DNA from 2 places in the Enterobacter sp. fkY84-1 genome. Region 2 is predicted to be linked to the other one. Evidence: predicted binding sites of a transcription regulator. Region 2 holds the regulator's gene; the other holds the start of a gene.
The links. The regulator sigma-54, encoded in region 2, starts transcription at its own class of promoters, with help from an activator protein. The targets are predictions, from matches to a motif close to GTTGGCACANNTTTCGCTNT.

Region 1 (7,692 bases), 450 kb from region 2:
AGATACGTTTCGTCTTCGTACTCAAACGTTTTGCCATTATCGCGCGTTGAATAGTAGCTCGCGCGGTGCGTTCCGCTATGCCACAGTACAATCGCCGCGCTGTCGGCCAGCGCTGATTGCCTGACCAGCCGCGTCAGGGCATCGCTCAGCGCGCCGAGATCGGGCTGCTGTAAAAGTGTGCGCGTGATATCAAACAGGCCCTGCTGTCCAAGATCGCTCATCGGTGTATACGGCATTATTGCTTTCCAATAGAAACTGGCAAAAAAGAGACATTCAGTGCTGACCGCTTATGGCGCGGCTCTAGCAAATTCGGGGTAAGGGTTCCGCGTGCGGCAGGTCCAGCGTGCGCTTCACGCCGTAAAGTCCGGTCAGGCGCACCCCCTTGCGCTCAACCACTTCGCCGATGATGGCGGCCTCTTTCCCTAATGGATGCGCGCGTAGCTCTGCAAGAACGGCTTCCGCCGCCGCGCGTTCCACGCCGATCACCAGCTTGCCTTCGTTAGCAAAGTTCAGTGGGTCAAGTCCCAATAGTTCGCACAGCCCCCGCACGGCAGCTTTTACAGGCAGGCCACGCTCGGTCAGTTCAATCCCGCACCCGCTGCTTGCGGCGAATTCGTGAACCACCGCATTCACCCCGCCGCGGGTGGCATCGCGCAAGGCCTTCACGCCGGGAATAGCACACAGCGTCTGAATCAGCGGGGTGAGCACCGCGCAGTCGCTGCGCAGTTCACCGTCCAGCCCTAAGCCTTCACGCAGGTTAAGGATAGTCGCTCCGTGGCAGCCCAGCGTGCCGGTTACCAGCAGCACGTCGCCCGCGCTAAGCCGCTGTGCGCCCCAGTGAATGTTGGCGGGGATAGCCCCCATTCCGGCGGTGTTGATAAACAGCTTATCGGCCGCACCGCGCTGGACCACTTTGGTGTCCCCGGTGACGATAGCGATACCCGCCTCGCGCGCGGTGTGTGCCATGCTGTTCACCACCGCCGTGAGCGTCTCCATCGGCAGACCCTCTTCGAGGATGAATCCGCAGGAGAGGTAGCGGGGAATGGCGCCGCTGACGGCCACGTCGTTGGCCGTGCCGCAGACGGCGAGCTTGCCGATATCGCCGCCGGGAAAGAACAGCGGATCGATGACATAGCTGTCGGTGGAGAAGGCCAGTCGATCGCCCTGGGCGGTGAGGGTGGCGAGGTCAATGCGCGCCTGGTCTTCCTGCTCGGCGAGCCAGGGGTTGTTAAAGGCCTCCATGAACAGCCGGTTAATCAGCTGCTGCATCGCCTGTCCACCGCTTCCGTGCGCCATTTCCACCGTGTTCATGCTTCACACTCCTGGTTGCGATATTGATACCACGCGGCGCATGCCCCTTCGGAGGAGACCATCAGCGCGCCAAACGCCGTTTGCGGGTTACAGGTATTGCCAAATAACGGGCACTGATGCGGTTTGCATTTGCCTGTGAGCACCTCGCCACAGCGGGCCCGGGGATCGTCGCAAACCTGCTGCGGCTGCGGGCGGAAATGCGCTTCAGCGTCGAACGCGCGATAGGCTGGCGTCAGGCGCACGCCGGATTCGGCAATCAGCCCCAGTCCTCGCCACTCGCTGTCGCCTTCGACGCTGAACACCTCCGCAATGGCACGCTGAGCCCGTTCATTGCCGGCATCCGGCACCACGCGGCGGTACTGGTTTTCGACCGCGCTCAGGGCCGCTATTTTCTGCTCAACCAGCATGGTGACACCTTGCAGTAGATCAAGTGGTTCGAAACCAGCAACCACTAACGGACGATTGTACTGTTCAGCGATAAAACCGTAGGCGTCTGTGCCAATCACCATGCTGACGTGGCCCGGTGCCAGAAAGGCATCAATGCCGTTGCCTGGCGCTTCCAGCAGGCTGCGCAGGGTAGGGATAAGCGTAATGTGCTGGCAGAAGAAGAAAAAGTTATCGACGCCGCGCGCTTTCGCCTGCTGCAGCGTGATGGCCGTCGCGGGCATGGTGGTTTCAAACCCCAGGCCAAAAAATACCACCTTGCGCGCGGGGTTATCCGCTGCCAGCGTCAGGGCATCCATCGGCGAATAGACGATCCGGATGTCGGCCCCGCGCGCTTTCGCCTGCAGCAGCGAGCCGTTTTTCCCCGGCACGCGCATCGCGTCGCCAAAGGTGCAGAATATGACGTCGGGCTGGCTGGCAATCTCGATACAGCTGTCGATGCGTCCCATTGGCAGCACGCAGACCGGGCAGCCGGGGCCGTGGATAAACTCAATGTTCTCCGGCAGCAGCTGGTCGAGGCCAAATTTGAAGATCGCGTGCGTGTGCCCGCCGCACACCTCCATGATCCGCAGCGGCCTTTCTTTGGGGTAGTCCAGCCGCGCCGCGCGCGTTTTGAGGTGTCCGATAAGCTGCAGCACCTGCTCCGGCGCGCGGTATTCATCAACGTAACGCATGATTATCGCTCCTCGCCGTACAGCAGTGCGCCGACGTCCGGCTCCACGTCGAACATGTTTTGCAACGCATCCAGCGTGTCGCGGGCTTCCGCTTCGTTAATCACGCTCATGGCAAACCCCACGTGGACCAGCACCCACTGGCCGAGACGCGACGCGCCCGTTTCATCGGTGCTGCCCACCAGCGTCAGGTCTACATCACGCAGGATGCCGCAAACCTCGACTTTGGCCTGATTACCGTTGAGGGAATGGATTTGTCCCGGTACGCCTATGCACATCGTTCGTTCTCCAGCCAGCGTAACCAGCCGTCCATGCCGTCGCCGCGCGTGGCGGAGACCAGCAGGATCTCAATCTCCGGGTTCACTTCGCGGGCATACGCCAGGCACTTATCCACGTCGAAATTCAGGTACGGCAGTAGGTCGACTTTGTTCAGCAGCATCAGGGATGCCGCGGCGAACATATGCGGGTATTTCAGCGGCTTGTCTTCGCCTTCGGTCACCGAAAGCACCGCCACCTTGTGTCGTTCACCCAGATCGAAGCTCGCCGGGCAGACGAGGTTGCCGACGTTTTCAATAAACAGGATGCCGTTATCCGCCAGCGGCAGGCGCGGGGCGGCGTCGGCAACCATCTGCGCATCCAGATGGCACCCTTTGCCGGTGTTGACCTGTATTGCCGGGGTGCCGGTCTCGCGGATGCGCGCCGCGTCGTTTACCGTTTGCTGGTCGCCCTCGATCACCGCGCAGGAGACGCGCCCGTTGAGGCGTTTGAGCGTTTCGGTCAGCAGCGTGGTTTTGCCGGAACCGGGGCTGGAGACCAGGTTCAGCACCAGCTGTTTGCGGGCGGCGAAGCGGGCGCGGTTGCGGGCGGCGATCTGGTTATTTTTGTCCAGCACGTTGATTTCCACGTCCAGCATCTGGCGCTGGCTCATGCCCGGCGCGTGGGTACCCGCTTCGCCGTGGCCGTAATGCAGGTCGCCCGCGTCGGAACGCTGCGGCGCAAAGGTAATGCCGGTCAGGGCTGCCGCAGGGCGCGGGGCAGGGGAAAAGGGCGCGGAGCGAAACGCGGAGTGGGGACGGTGCTCATCCCCTTCTATATACAGGTTGCCTTCGGCGCAACCGCAGGTACTACACATACTTTACTCCTTCTCGATTTCGAGGCGTTGGATCTGCATGCCGTCATCCGCCACGATGCGCAGCCCGGTGCTCTGACACTGCGGACAGCGCTGTACCTTTGATGAGAGCAGGGTGACGTACTGCTGACACTGTTCGCACCAGCACTCCGCCTGCTGCTCCTCAATATGCAGTTCGCAGCCTTCCGCCAGCGTGCCGCGGCACACCAGCTCAAAACAGAAGGTCAGGGCGCTGGTCTCGACGCAGGAAAACGCCCCGACCTTCAGCCAGACGCCGGTGACGCGTTTCGCGTGGTTTTGCACAGCCTGCTGTTCGATAAGTTCCAGAGCCCGCTGGCAGAGGGTGATTTCGTGCATGACGCCTCCTCAATGAATTGCCCCGGTAATGCAATAACAGTGCCAGCTTGATTTTTGTTAAGGCGTGTCGATGTCACCGCTGTCGAAATGACACGTCGACACCGCGATGTTGACAGCGAATTTTTAATTAAATCCATTGAAAATCATAAGCATAAAAACTGGCATGGAATCTGCTTAACAGCCGCTATCTCCATTAAACGGATACCTTTTATGACTATTTGGGAAATCAGCGAAAAAGCGGAATACATCGCGCAGCGTCATCAGCAGTTACAGGACCAGTGGCACCTTTACTGCAACTCTCTGGTTCAGGGCATTACCTTGTCGAAAGCGCGTCTTCACCACGCGATGAGCTGTGCGGCGCAGGGCGATATGCGCTTTGTCCTCTTCGGCCATTTCATCATCAACGTCACCCTGGCGGATAACTTCAACAGCCACACCATCGAGTACTACCTCGAGACAAAAGACGGTGAAAAACAGTGTATTGCAAAGGCGCAGCTGATGGCTGACGGCATGGTGGACGGCCACGTCAGCAACCGCGATCGCCAGCAGGTACTGGAGCACTATCTGGAAAAAATCGCCCCGGTTTATAACGGCCTGTACACCGCCGTTGAACACGATCTTCCGGTCAACCTGAAGCAGCTGATGGACGGAAATACCTCAGCGAACGTGGCCTGACCCCCAGTGTGTCGAGAAGTGTCGACAAGACAGTTTTTCGTCAAAAATGACTATCACCAGAGGATAACCCGGTGAACCGTTTTGTAATTGCTGACTCGACGGTCTGTATTGGCTGTCGAACCTGTGAGGCGGCGTGTTCGGAAACGCATCGCCTGCATGGGCTACAGTCCATGCCGCGCCTGCACGTCATGCGTAATGAAAAAGAGTCTGCCCCGCAGCTCTGCCATCACTGTGAAGATGCCCCCTGCGCGGGTGTCTGTCCCGTGAACGCCATCACCCGCGTGGATGGCGCAGTCCAGCTGAACGAAAGTCTGTGCGTAAGCTGCAAGCTGTGCGGCATTGCCTGCCCGTTCGGTGCGATTGAATTCTCCGGCAGCCGCCCGCTGCATATTCCGGCCAATGCCAACTCGCCTAAAGCCCCGCCCGCGCCTCCGGCTCCAGCACGCGTCAGCACGCTGCTGGACTGGGTGCCCGGCATCCGTGCCGTGGCGGTGAAGTGCGACCTGTGCAGCTTCGATGAACAGGGCCCGGCCTGCGTGCGCACCTGTCCAACCAAAGCGCTGATTCTGGTGAACATTCGCGACATCGCCCGCACCAGCAAGCGCAAGCGCGAGCTGACCATTAATACCGACGTCGGCGATCTTTCGCTTCTGCAGGCGCTCAACGAGGGGGTGAAATGAACGCGATTACGATGATTACCAGCGCCGTGGCGTACTTTGCCGCCGCCGCCGTGCTGGCGTGGCTTCTGTCATTCCATAAAACCCTGAGCGGCTGGATCGCCGGGATCGGCGGGGCGGTTGGCAGCCTGATGACGCTGGCGGCGGGTGGAGTTGTCCTGCTCGGCGGGCAGTCCGCAGAGGCCGTGATGCCGCTGATTCGCCACACCGTTGCGATTACGCCGCTGAACGCCATCTGGCTGGTGACCTTTGGCCTGTGCGGGCTGTTTATCAGCCTGTTCAATATCGACTGGCACCGCCATCCGCACGCCAAAGCCAACGGCCTGCTGGTGAACCTGCTGATGGCGACGGCGGTCTGCACCGTGATCGCCAGCAACCTCGGCGCGCTGGTGGTGATGGCGGAGATTATGGCGCTGTGCGGCGTGTTCCTGACCGGCTGCAGCGCCTCCGGGAAAGTGTGGTTTGCGCTGGGACGCCTCGGGACGCTGCTGCTGGCGCTGGCCTGCTGGCGGGTGTGGCAGCGTTTCGGCACGCTGGAGTTCGCTGCGCTTAACGGGCATCCGCTGGGCAATGACGTCTGGCTGCTGGGCGTGATCGGCTTTGGCCTGCTGGCCGGGATTATCCCGCTGCACGGCTGGGTGCCGCAGGCGCATGCGAATGCCTCCGCGCCCGCTGCCGCGCTGTTTTCTGTGGTGGTGATGAAGGTCGGTCTGTTCGGGATTCTGGCGATGACGCTGACCGGCGGCCAGCCGCCGCTGTGGTGGGGCGTGGTGCTGCTGATTGCGGGCATGATCACCGCCTTCATCGGCGGCCTGTACGCGCTGATGGAGCACAATATCCAGCGTCTTCTGGCGTACCACACGCTGGAGAATATCGGCATCATCCTGCTCGGCATGGGCGCGGGCGTGACCGGGCTGGCGCTTAATCAACCGGCGCTGATTGCCGCTGGCTTTATCGGCGGTCTGTATCACCTGATCAACCACAGCCTGTTTAAAAGCACCCTGTTCCTCGGGGCGGGCAGCGTCTGGTTCCGCACTGGCCATCGGGATATCGAAAAGCTCGGTGGGATTGGCAAAAAAATGCCGGTGATTTCGCTGGCGATGCTGGTCGGGCTGATGGCGATGGCCGCGCTGCCGCCGCTGAACGGCTTTGCCGGGGAGTGGGTGATCTATCAGTCCTTCTTCGCCCTCGGTCAGAGCGAGGCGTTTATCGCCCGCCTGCTGGGGCCGCTGCTGGCGGTCGGGCTGGCGATTACCGGGGCGCTGGCCGTGATGTGCATGGCGAAAGTCTATGGCGTGACCTTCCTTGGCGCACCGCGTACGCGTGAGGCTGAGAACGCCTGCTGCGCACCGGTACTGATGGGCGTAAGCGTGGTCGCGCTGGCGCTGTGCTGCATCGCGGGCGGGGTTGCCGCGCCGTGGCTGCTGCCGCTGCTGGGCCACGCCATTCCGCTGCCGCTTGAGACGGCGCACACCGTCGTTTCCCAGCCGATGATTGCACTGCTGCTGATTGCAGCGCCGCTGCTGCCGTTCGTGCTGATGCTGTTCTTCAAACGCGACCGGCTCACCTCCCGCTCGCGCGGTGCCGCGTGGGCCTGCGGCTACGAACACGAACAGTCGATGGTCATCACCGCCCACGGTTTTGCTATGCCGGTGAAAGAGAACTTCGCCGCCGTGCTGAAGCTGCGCCACTGGCTGAACCCGGTGGGCTGGGTACCCGGCTGGCAGAACGCTGCCGCGCCCGCGCTGTTCCGCCGTCTGGCGTTGATCGAGCTGGCGGTGCTGGTAGTGATTGTGATTTCACGAGGAGCCTGACATGAGTCTGTTACTGGCAATTCTTCAGGCGCTGGTGCTGTTCGCCGCCGCGCCGCTGCTGTCGGGCATCACGCGCGTGGCGCGTGCCCGGATGCACAACCGTCGCGGGCCTGGCATACTGCAGGAGTACCGCGATCTCTTCAAGCTGCTTTCTCGCCAGAGCGTGGCCCCGGATGCCGCAGGCTGGGTCTTCCGCCTGACGCCGTTTGTGATGGTGGGCGTGATGCTCACCGTCGCCACCGCGCTGCCGGTGGTGACGGTGGCTTCGCCCCTGCCCGTGCTTGGCGATCTGATTACCCTTATCTACCTCTTCGCCATCGCCCGCTTCTTCTTTGCGATTGCGGGCCTGGACACCGGTAGCCCGTTTACCGGCATCGGTGCCAGCCGCGAGGCAATGCTCGGCGTGCTGGTTGAGCCGATCCTGCTGCTGGGGCTGTGGGTCGCCGCGCAGGTTGCGGGTTCCACGCACATCAGCTTTATCACCGACACCGTTTACCACTGGCCGGTTGCCCGCTCCCTTCCGCTGGTGCTGGCGCTGTGCGCCTGCGCGTTCGCCACGTTTATCGAGATGGGCAAGCTGCCGTTCGATCTGGCCGAAGCCGAGCAGGAGCTGC
Region 2 (7,692 bases):
GCGTCAGGCCACCCTGGAGCAGCTGAAAATCGAAATGAAAGAGCGCGAGGTCACGCAGATCCAGCTTGAGCAGCAATCTTCTTTCCTGCGATCGTTCCTGGATGCGTCGCCGGATCTGGTGTTCTACCGTAATGAAGATAAAGAGTTTTCCGGCTGTAACCGGGCGATGGAGTTGCTCACCGGGAAAAGCGAGAAGCAGCTGATACACCTGAAGCCGCAGGACGTTTACTCTGAAGAGGCGGCGGCCAAGGTCATGGAGACCGACGAAAAAGTCTTCCGTCATAACGTCTCGCTGACCTATGAACAGTGGCTGGATTACCCGGACGGGCGCAAAGCCTGCTTTGAGATCCGTAAGGTGCCCTACTATGACCGCGTGGGGAAACGCCACGGCCTGATGGGCTTTGGCCGCGATATTACCGAGCGTAAGCGCTATCAGGATGCCCTGGAGCGCGCCAGCCGCGACAAGACCACCTTTATCTCCACCATCAGCCACGAGCTGCGTACGCCGCTTAACGGCATCGTCGGGTTGAGCCGTATTCTGCTGGATACCGACCTGACCGCAGAGCAGGAAAAATATCTCAAGACTATCCATGTTTCAGCGGTCACGCTGGGTAATATCTTCAACGATATTATTGATATGGATAAGATGGAGCGCCGTAAAGTTCAGCTTGATAACCAGCCTGTGGATTTCACCAGCTTCCTTGCCGATCTGGAAAACCTCTCTGGTCTGCAGGCGCAGCAGAAGGGACTGAGCTTTGTCATGGAGCCAACCCTGCCGCTGCCGCATAAAGTGGTGACGGACGGCACGCGACTGCGCCAGATCCTGTGGAACCTGATCAGCAACGCAGTGAAATTTACCCAGAAAGGAAAGGTGGCGGTGCGTATCCGCTATGACGAAGGTGACATGCTGCACTTCGAGGTTGAAGACTCCGGGATGGGTATTCCGCTGGAGGAGCAGGACAAAATCTTCGCCATGTACTATCAGGTGAAAGACAGCAACGGTGGGAAACCGGCCACCGGTACGGGCATTGGCCTGGCGGTCTCTAAACGTCTGGCGAAGAGTATGGGCGGCGATATCACCGTTGCCAGCCAGCCGGGCAAAGGGTCAACCTTCACGCTGACGGTCCATGCCCCTGCGGTGGCGGAAGAGGTAGAGGATACCTTTGAAAATGACGATATGCCGCTGCCTGCCCTGCACGTCCTGCTGGTGGAAGATATTGAGCTGAACGTAATTGTGGCGCGCTCTGTGCTGGAAAAACTGGGCAACAGCGTGGATGTCGCGATGACCGGTAAAGCCGCGCTGGAGATGTTTAAACCCGGCGAATACGATCTTGTTCTGCTGGATATTCAATTACCGGATATGACCGGGCTGGATATCTCGCGCGAGTTGACGCGTCAGTACGCGGCCGACGAACTGCCGCCGCTGGTTGCCCTGACGGCGAACGTGCTGAAAGATAAAAAAGAGTATCTCGATGCCGGTATGGACGATGTACTCAGCAAGCCGCTGGCGGTGCCTGCTCTGACCGCTATGATCAAAAAGTTCTGGGATACCCATGATGAAGAGGAGAGCACCATGACGTCTGTTGATAGCGCAAAAGCCCAAACGATACTCGATACCGCGATGCTGGAGCAGTACATCGATCTGGTGGGGCCGAAACTGATTACCGACGGTCTGGCGGTGTTCGAAAAAATGATGCCGGGCTATCTGAGCGTGCTGGAATCCAACCTGACGGCCCGTGACCAGAAGGGTATCGTGGAAGAAGGACATAAAATCAAAGGTGCCGCCGGCTCGGTTGGCTTACGCCATCTGCAGCAGCTGGGGCAACAGATTCAGTCGCCTGATTTACCTGCATGGGAAGATAACGTGGGTGATTGGGTTGAAGAGATGAAACAGGAATGGCAAAACGATGTGGCGGTGCTAAAAGCCTGGGTTGACGCCAGAAAAAAATGACCCCGGATTAACCGGGGTGCGCGAATACTGCGCCAACACCAGGGAAATCGTGGCTGCGCCTGTTTTTAAACGTTATTTTTGAAAGGGCGCTGCCTGAAAAATTTAGGCCGCACGCAGATAAGATAGCAAATCTTAAATGGTTTGTTACATGAATCAGTGAAATGTGTGAAGCATAGCGTTTTAATCAAAATTATTAATGTGCTTCAGCAAGTTGTAGAAAAGGATTGTCATGATGAAAAATATTGGTGTCGTGCTAAGCGGATGCGGTGTTTACGATGGCTCTGAGATACATGAAGCCGTCATCACGCTGCTGGCCCTGGCTAAGCAGGGAGCCGAGGTGATTTGTTTTGCACCGGACAAAAATCAGGCGGATGTGATTAACCATCTGACCGGTGAGCCAATGGCGGAAACCCGTAACGTGCTGATTGAAGCCGCGCGCATTGCGCGAGGTGACATCCATCCTCTTATTCAGGCAGATGCCGCAGAGCTTGATGCGCTCATTGTGCCAGGTGGGTTTGGCGCAGCCAAAAATCTCAGTACCTTTGCCGCGCAGGGCGCGGAGTGTCAGATCGATCCTCATCTCAAAGCGCTGTCGCAGGCCATGCATGCGGCAGGGAAACCGCTGGGCTTTATCTGTATCGCACCGGCGATGTTGCCTAAAATTTTTGATTTCCCGCTGCGCCTGACCATCGGGACGGATATTGATACCGCAGAGATTGTCGAAGAAATGGGGGGCGAACACGTTCCGTGCCCGGTGGATGACATTGTGGTTGATGAAGATAACAAGATTGTCACCACGCCTGCGTATATGCTGGCGAAGAATATCGCGGAAGCCGCTGTGGGCATTGAAAAGCTGGTCGCCCGCGTGCTGGTGCTGACGGAATGAGGCGTCCGTTTTCCGCAGGCGCATGGGTGAAACGCCTTCTTCTACGCATCGTTCTCGTCATGGCGGTGTTCTGGGGAGGCGGGCTGGCCGTGTTCAGCATTATGCCGGTCCCGTTCTCTGCCGTGATGGTTGAGCGTCAGCTCGGCGCGTGGCTCAGCGGCGATTTCGGCTACGTTGCCCATTCTGACTGGGTAAGCATGGACGAGATCTCTCCGTTCATGGGGCTGGCGGTCATCGCAGCGGAGGATCAGAAATTCCCGGAGCACTGGGGGTTCGACGTTGCGGCCATTGAGAAGGCGCTGGCGCATAATGAACGCCATGAAAACCGCGTGCACGGCGCGTCAACGTTGTCGCAGCAGACGGCCAAAAATCTGTTTCTGTGGGACGGCCGCAGCTGGGTGCGAAAGGGGCTGGAAGCGGGGCTCACCCTGGGCATGGAAACGGTCTGGAGCAAAAAGCGCATTCTGACCGTGTATCTCAACGTTGCCGAGTTTGGCGACGGGGTATTTGGTGTCGAAGCTGCATCACAACGCTATTTTAATAAATCCGCCAGCAAGCTGAGCATGTCGGAGGCGGCGCTGCTCGCGGCTGTTCTGCCTAATCCCCTCCGCTTTAAAGCCAGTGCCCCGTCAGGTTACGTGCGAAGCCGTCAGGCGTGGATTATGCGCCAGATGCGTCAGTTGGGAGGAGAAGGGTTTATGGAGAGCAACAAACTTATGTAGGGCGGGTAAGCGCAGCGCCACCCGCCTGAAGGGCAGAGACCTTAATCTTCGTCGAACCCTGCGTTAAACAGCGCAATCACCGCCGCCAGCGCTTCCTCTTCCTGGGGGCCGGTGGCTTCGACTTCAATCTGACGCCCTTTGGCGGAATCCAGCATCAGCAGCGCAATCACGCTGTTCGCCTCCGCTTCGGTACCTTCGTCATTCCGCAGCAGAACTTCTGCATCGAAACCCTGCATCAGCTCAAACAGCTTCATCGCCGGGCGCGCATGCATGCCCAGCTTATTGGTGATCTCAACGGTCTGTTTTACGGTCATGTTTTACGTTTTTCCAGCGTGCGATGACGGGACTGAACGTTCTTTCCGCGCGAGCGGAAGTAGTCGGCCAGCTGTTCGGCGATGTAGACCGAACGATGTTTACCGCCGGTACAGCCAATCGCTACCGTCAGGTAGCTGCGATTGTTTGTCTCCAGCATAGGTAACCATAGCTCAAGGTAGCTTCGCGTCTGGTAGATAAAATTGTGAACTTCTGTGTGCCTGTCGAGGAAGGCCGCGACGGGTTTATCCAGACCGGTCATGGGACGCAGTTTCGGATCCCAGTGCGGGTTCGGCAGGAAGCGCACGTCGAAAACATAATCCGCATCAATCGGGATACCGTGCTTGAAGCCAAAGGATTCGAACACCATCGTCAGTTCGCGTTCGCGTTTTCCCAGCAAGCGGGTACGCAGCATTTCTGCCAGCTCGTGAACGGACATCTCAGAGGTGTCGACAATCAGGTCGGCGCGAGAACGCAGCGGCTCCAGCAGATCGCTCTCTTCATCGATTGCGCTCTCCAGGGAGAGGTTCTTACTGGAAAGCGGGTGCAAACGACGGGTGTCGCTGTAGCGGCGGATCAGGGTATTCCGGTCTGCATCGAGGAACAGCAGCTGAGGCGAGAACGTGTCAGGCAGGTTACTCATTGCCTGTTCGAAGATCTCTGGCGATTCCGGCATGTTACGAACGTCGATACTGACGGCGGCCGAGGTCTGTCTCTCCGCAAGCGTACGGGCCAGGTCGGGCAGCAACACGACCGGAAGGTTATCGACGCAGTAAAAACCCATGTCTTCCAGCGCGCGCAGAGCAACGGATTTCCCCGACCCTGAACGACCGCTGACAATCATCAGCACCATGTTCCGTTTCTCCTCAGGACAACAGATGTGAAGGCCATCTCCTGGTTATGCATCATCCTGATTGCCTTCTGCTTCGGTGATAATTTGATAAAGCTCTTCATCACTTTGAGCCGAGCGCAGTCGACGGCAAATGGTTTTATCAGCCAGACGTTTGGCGACCAGCGACAGCGTATGCAGATGGGTTTTCGTCTGGTCAGCAGGCACCAGCAGCGCGAAGAGGAGATCGACGGGCTGGTTATCAATGGCATCAAAGGCGATCGGTGTTTCAAGCTGCACAAACACACCGACGGCACGCAGGGTATCCTCTTCCAGCTTGCCGTGCGGGATTGCGATGCCGTTGCCGATACCGGTACTGCCCATCTTTTCGCGGGTCAGAATCGCTTCGAACACCACCTGCGGCGGCAGGCCCAGCTGTTTTGCGGCCAGTTCACTGATGATTTCCAGCGCACGTTTTTTGCTCTGGCAGTGAACCGCACTGCGGGTACATTCCTGGTTAAGGACATTGCTCAGTTGAAGAGCGGAATCGTTGTTCATCATAATTTCACCTAAGCGCTAACTGTACAAATGGCCTGTTGTGTTTCACAACAGGCCGTCCTGCACCCGTTAACTGCCCGGACAATTAGTGTTGTTTCAGTTTATCTTTATGTTTATTGAGCTGTCGCGCAAGCTTATCAATCAAGCCGTCGATAGCAGCGTACATGTCTTGCCCTTCCGCACTGGCATGCAGTTCCCCCCCGTTAACATGCAGGGTGGCATCCGAGATATGAGTCACTTTCTCCACTTTCAACACAATGTAGACCTGATTGATCCTTTCGAAATACTGCTCGAGTTTTGCAAACTTCGCGTTCACAAAGTCGCGTAAAGCCTCAGTAATTTCGACGTTTTGTCCAGTGATGTTGAGCTGCATAGTGTCTTCCTTATCGGTTGTGTCAGACCAGCTGTTTACGCTGGTTGGACGGCGGAATGGATAAAGACTCTCGATACTTCGCAACAGTACGACGTGCCACCATAATACCCTGATCGGACAGCATGGTGGTTAACTTACTGTCGCTTAGTGGCTTCGCGGGATTCTCCGCGGCGATCAACTTCTTCACCAGAGCACGAATGGCCGTTGACGACGCTTCGCCGCCGCCCTCGGTATTCACATGGCTGGAGAAGAAATACTTAAGCTCAAAAATACCGCGTGGACTGTGCAGATACTTCTGCGTGGTGACACGGGAAATGGTTGATTCATGCATCTCGACGGCCTGGGCGATATCCGCCAGCACCATCGGTTTCATATACTCTTCGCCCTGCTCAAAGAAAGCCTGCTGCTGTTCGACAATGCAGCGGCTGACGCGTAGCAGCGTATCATTTCGGCTCTCCAGACTTTTGATCAGCCATCGCGCTTCCTGCAAATTGCTACGAATATATTGGTTGTCGGCGTCGTTACGCACGCTGGTGCACATGGAGGCATACTGCTGGTTGATTTGCAGGCGAGGGATGCTGTCTGAATTCAGTTCAACGACCCAGCGGCCGTTGTGTTTTCTGACCAGCACGTCCGGGATCACGTACTCGGGCTCGCTGGTCTGGATCGACTGACCGGGGCGCGGATCGAGCGACTGGATCAGATTCACCGCTTCTTTCAGCACCTCTTCTTTCAGGCGCGTGACGCGCATCAGGGTGCGGAAATCGTGGTTCGCCAGCAGATCAAGATGATCGCTGATGATCACGCGCGCCTCGTCGAGCCATGGCGTCTCTTTGCTGAACTGAGAAAGCTGGATCAGCAGGCAGTCGCGCAGATCTTTTGCGGCTACGCCTACCGGATCGAAACGCTGGATGCGCTTCAGAACAGCTTCAACTTCCTCAAGCTCAATCTCGTCGTCGCCCATGCTTTCCAGAATATCGTCCAGCGTGACGGTCAAATAGCCAGTGTCGTCAACGGCATCGACAATTGACGTGGCAATCGCGCGGTCGGTATCGGAGAAGGGGGTGAGTTCCACCTGCCACATCAGGTAATCCTGCAGCGACTGGGTGGTTTCGCCCTGATAGACCGGTAGCTCATCGTCCTGGTAGTCTGCACGCGTACCGGAAGGGGTTCCGGCGGTGTAGATTTCATCCCAGCTGGCATCAAGCGGAAGCTCGTCGGGCATCTCTTTTTGTTCGAGTGCATCCGCGGTATCGAGCGCTTCAGTATCCTGCGATTGCTGGGTATCTACCTCGTCATGAAGATCGGTTTGTTCCAGCAGGGGGTTACTGTCCAGCGCCTGCTGGAGCTCCTGCTGAAGTTCTAACGTGGACAGTTGCAACAGGCGAATTGCCTGCTGTAGCTGCGGCGTCATCGCCAGTTGTTGGCTGAGCCTTAATTGCAAACCTTGCTTCATGTTCAGAGCATTTTTCTCCGGTTCGGCGTTACGTTACCTCTACCCTATCAGAGTCTGAAGTCTTCCCCAAGATAGACGCGCTTAACATGATCGTCTTCGAGGATCTGCTGCGGCGTACCGTGGGCGATCAGATTGCCCTGGCTGACAATATAGGCGCGTTCACACACGGCCAGCGTTTCACGCACGTTGTGGTCGGTAATCAGTACGCCAAGCCCGCTGTCGCGCAGGTGCTCAATGATACGTTTAATGTCGATAACGGAGATGGGGTCAACGCCCGCAAACGGTTCATCCAGAAGGATAAATTTCGGGTTTGCGGCCAGCGCACGCGCAATCTCAACGCGACGGCGTTCGCCCCCGGAGAGTGCCTGACCGAGGCTGTCGCGCAGATGCTCAATGTGGAACTCTTCCATCAGCTCGTTAGCACGATCCTGACGCTGTTCGTTGGTCAGGTCGTTACGAATTTGCAGGACCGCCATCAGGTTGTCGTAAACGCTGAGACGACGGAAAATGGAGGCTTCCTGCGGCAGATAGCCGATCCCGCGACGCGCGCGCGCGTGCAGCGGCAGAAGACTGATGTCTTCATCGTCAATGATAATGTTGCCGGC

Region 1: hypA (hydrogenase maturation nickel metallochaperone HypA) is a predicted target of sigma-54. The motif match lies at 3,940-3,959, and genes of this name have one in related genera.

The regions. Positions count from the first base shown of each region.
Region 1 covers NZ_CP169393.1:3,726,209-3,733,900, reverse strand. The annotation lists gene flhA (formate hydrogenlyase transcriptional activator FlhA) at 1-236, opposite strand, end outside; gene hypE (hydrogenase expression/formation protein HypE) at 301-1,311, opposite strand; gene hypD (hydrogenase formation protein HypD) at 1,308-2,429, opposite strand; gene ACEPLT_RS17800 (HypC/HybG/HupF family hydrogenase formation chaperone) at 2,432-2,704, opposite strand; gene hypB (hydrogenase nickel incorporation protein HypB) at 2,695-3,558, opposite strand; gene hypA (hydrogenase maturation nickel metallochaperone HypA) at 3,562-3,912, opposite strand; gene hycA (formate hydrogenlyase regulator HycA) at 4,123-4,587, shown strand; gene ACEPLT_RS17780 (4Fe-4S dicluster domain-containing protein) at 4,659-5,267, shown strand; gene hycC (formate hydrogenlyase subunit 3) at 5,264-7,078, shown strand; gene ACEPLT_RS17770 (respiratory chain complex I subunit 1 family protein) at 7,080-7,692, shown strand, end outside.
Region 2 covers NZ_CP169393.1:4,174,375-4,182,066, reverse strand. The annotation lists gene arcB (aerobic respiration two-component sensor histidine kinase ArcB) at 1-1,951, shown strand, start outside; gene elbB (isoprenoid biosynthesis glyoxalase ElbB) at 2,184-2,837, shown strand; gene mtgA (monofunctional biosynthetic peptidoglycan transglycosylase) at 2,834-3,559, shown strand; gene npr (PTS phosphocarrier protein NPr) at 3,601-3,873, opposite strand; gene rapZ (RNase adapter RapZ) at 3,870-4,724, opposite strand; gene ptsN (PTS IIA-like nitrogen regulatory protein PtsN) at 4,770-5,261, opposite strand; gene hpf (ribosome hibernation promoting factor) at 5,344-5,631, opposite strand; gene rpoN (RNA polymerase factor sigma-54) at 5,654-7,087, opposite strand; gene lptB (LPS export ABC transporter ATP-binding protein) at 7,135-7,692, opposite strand, start outside.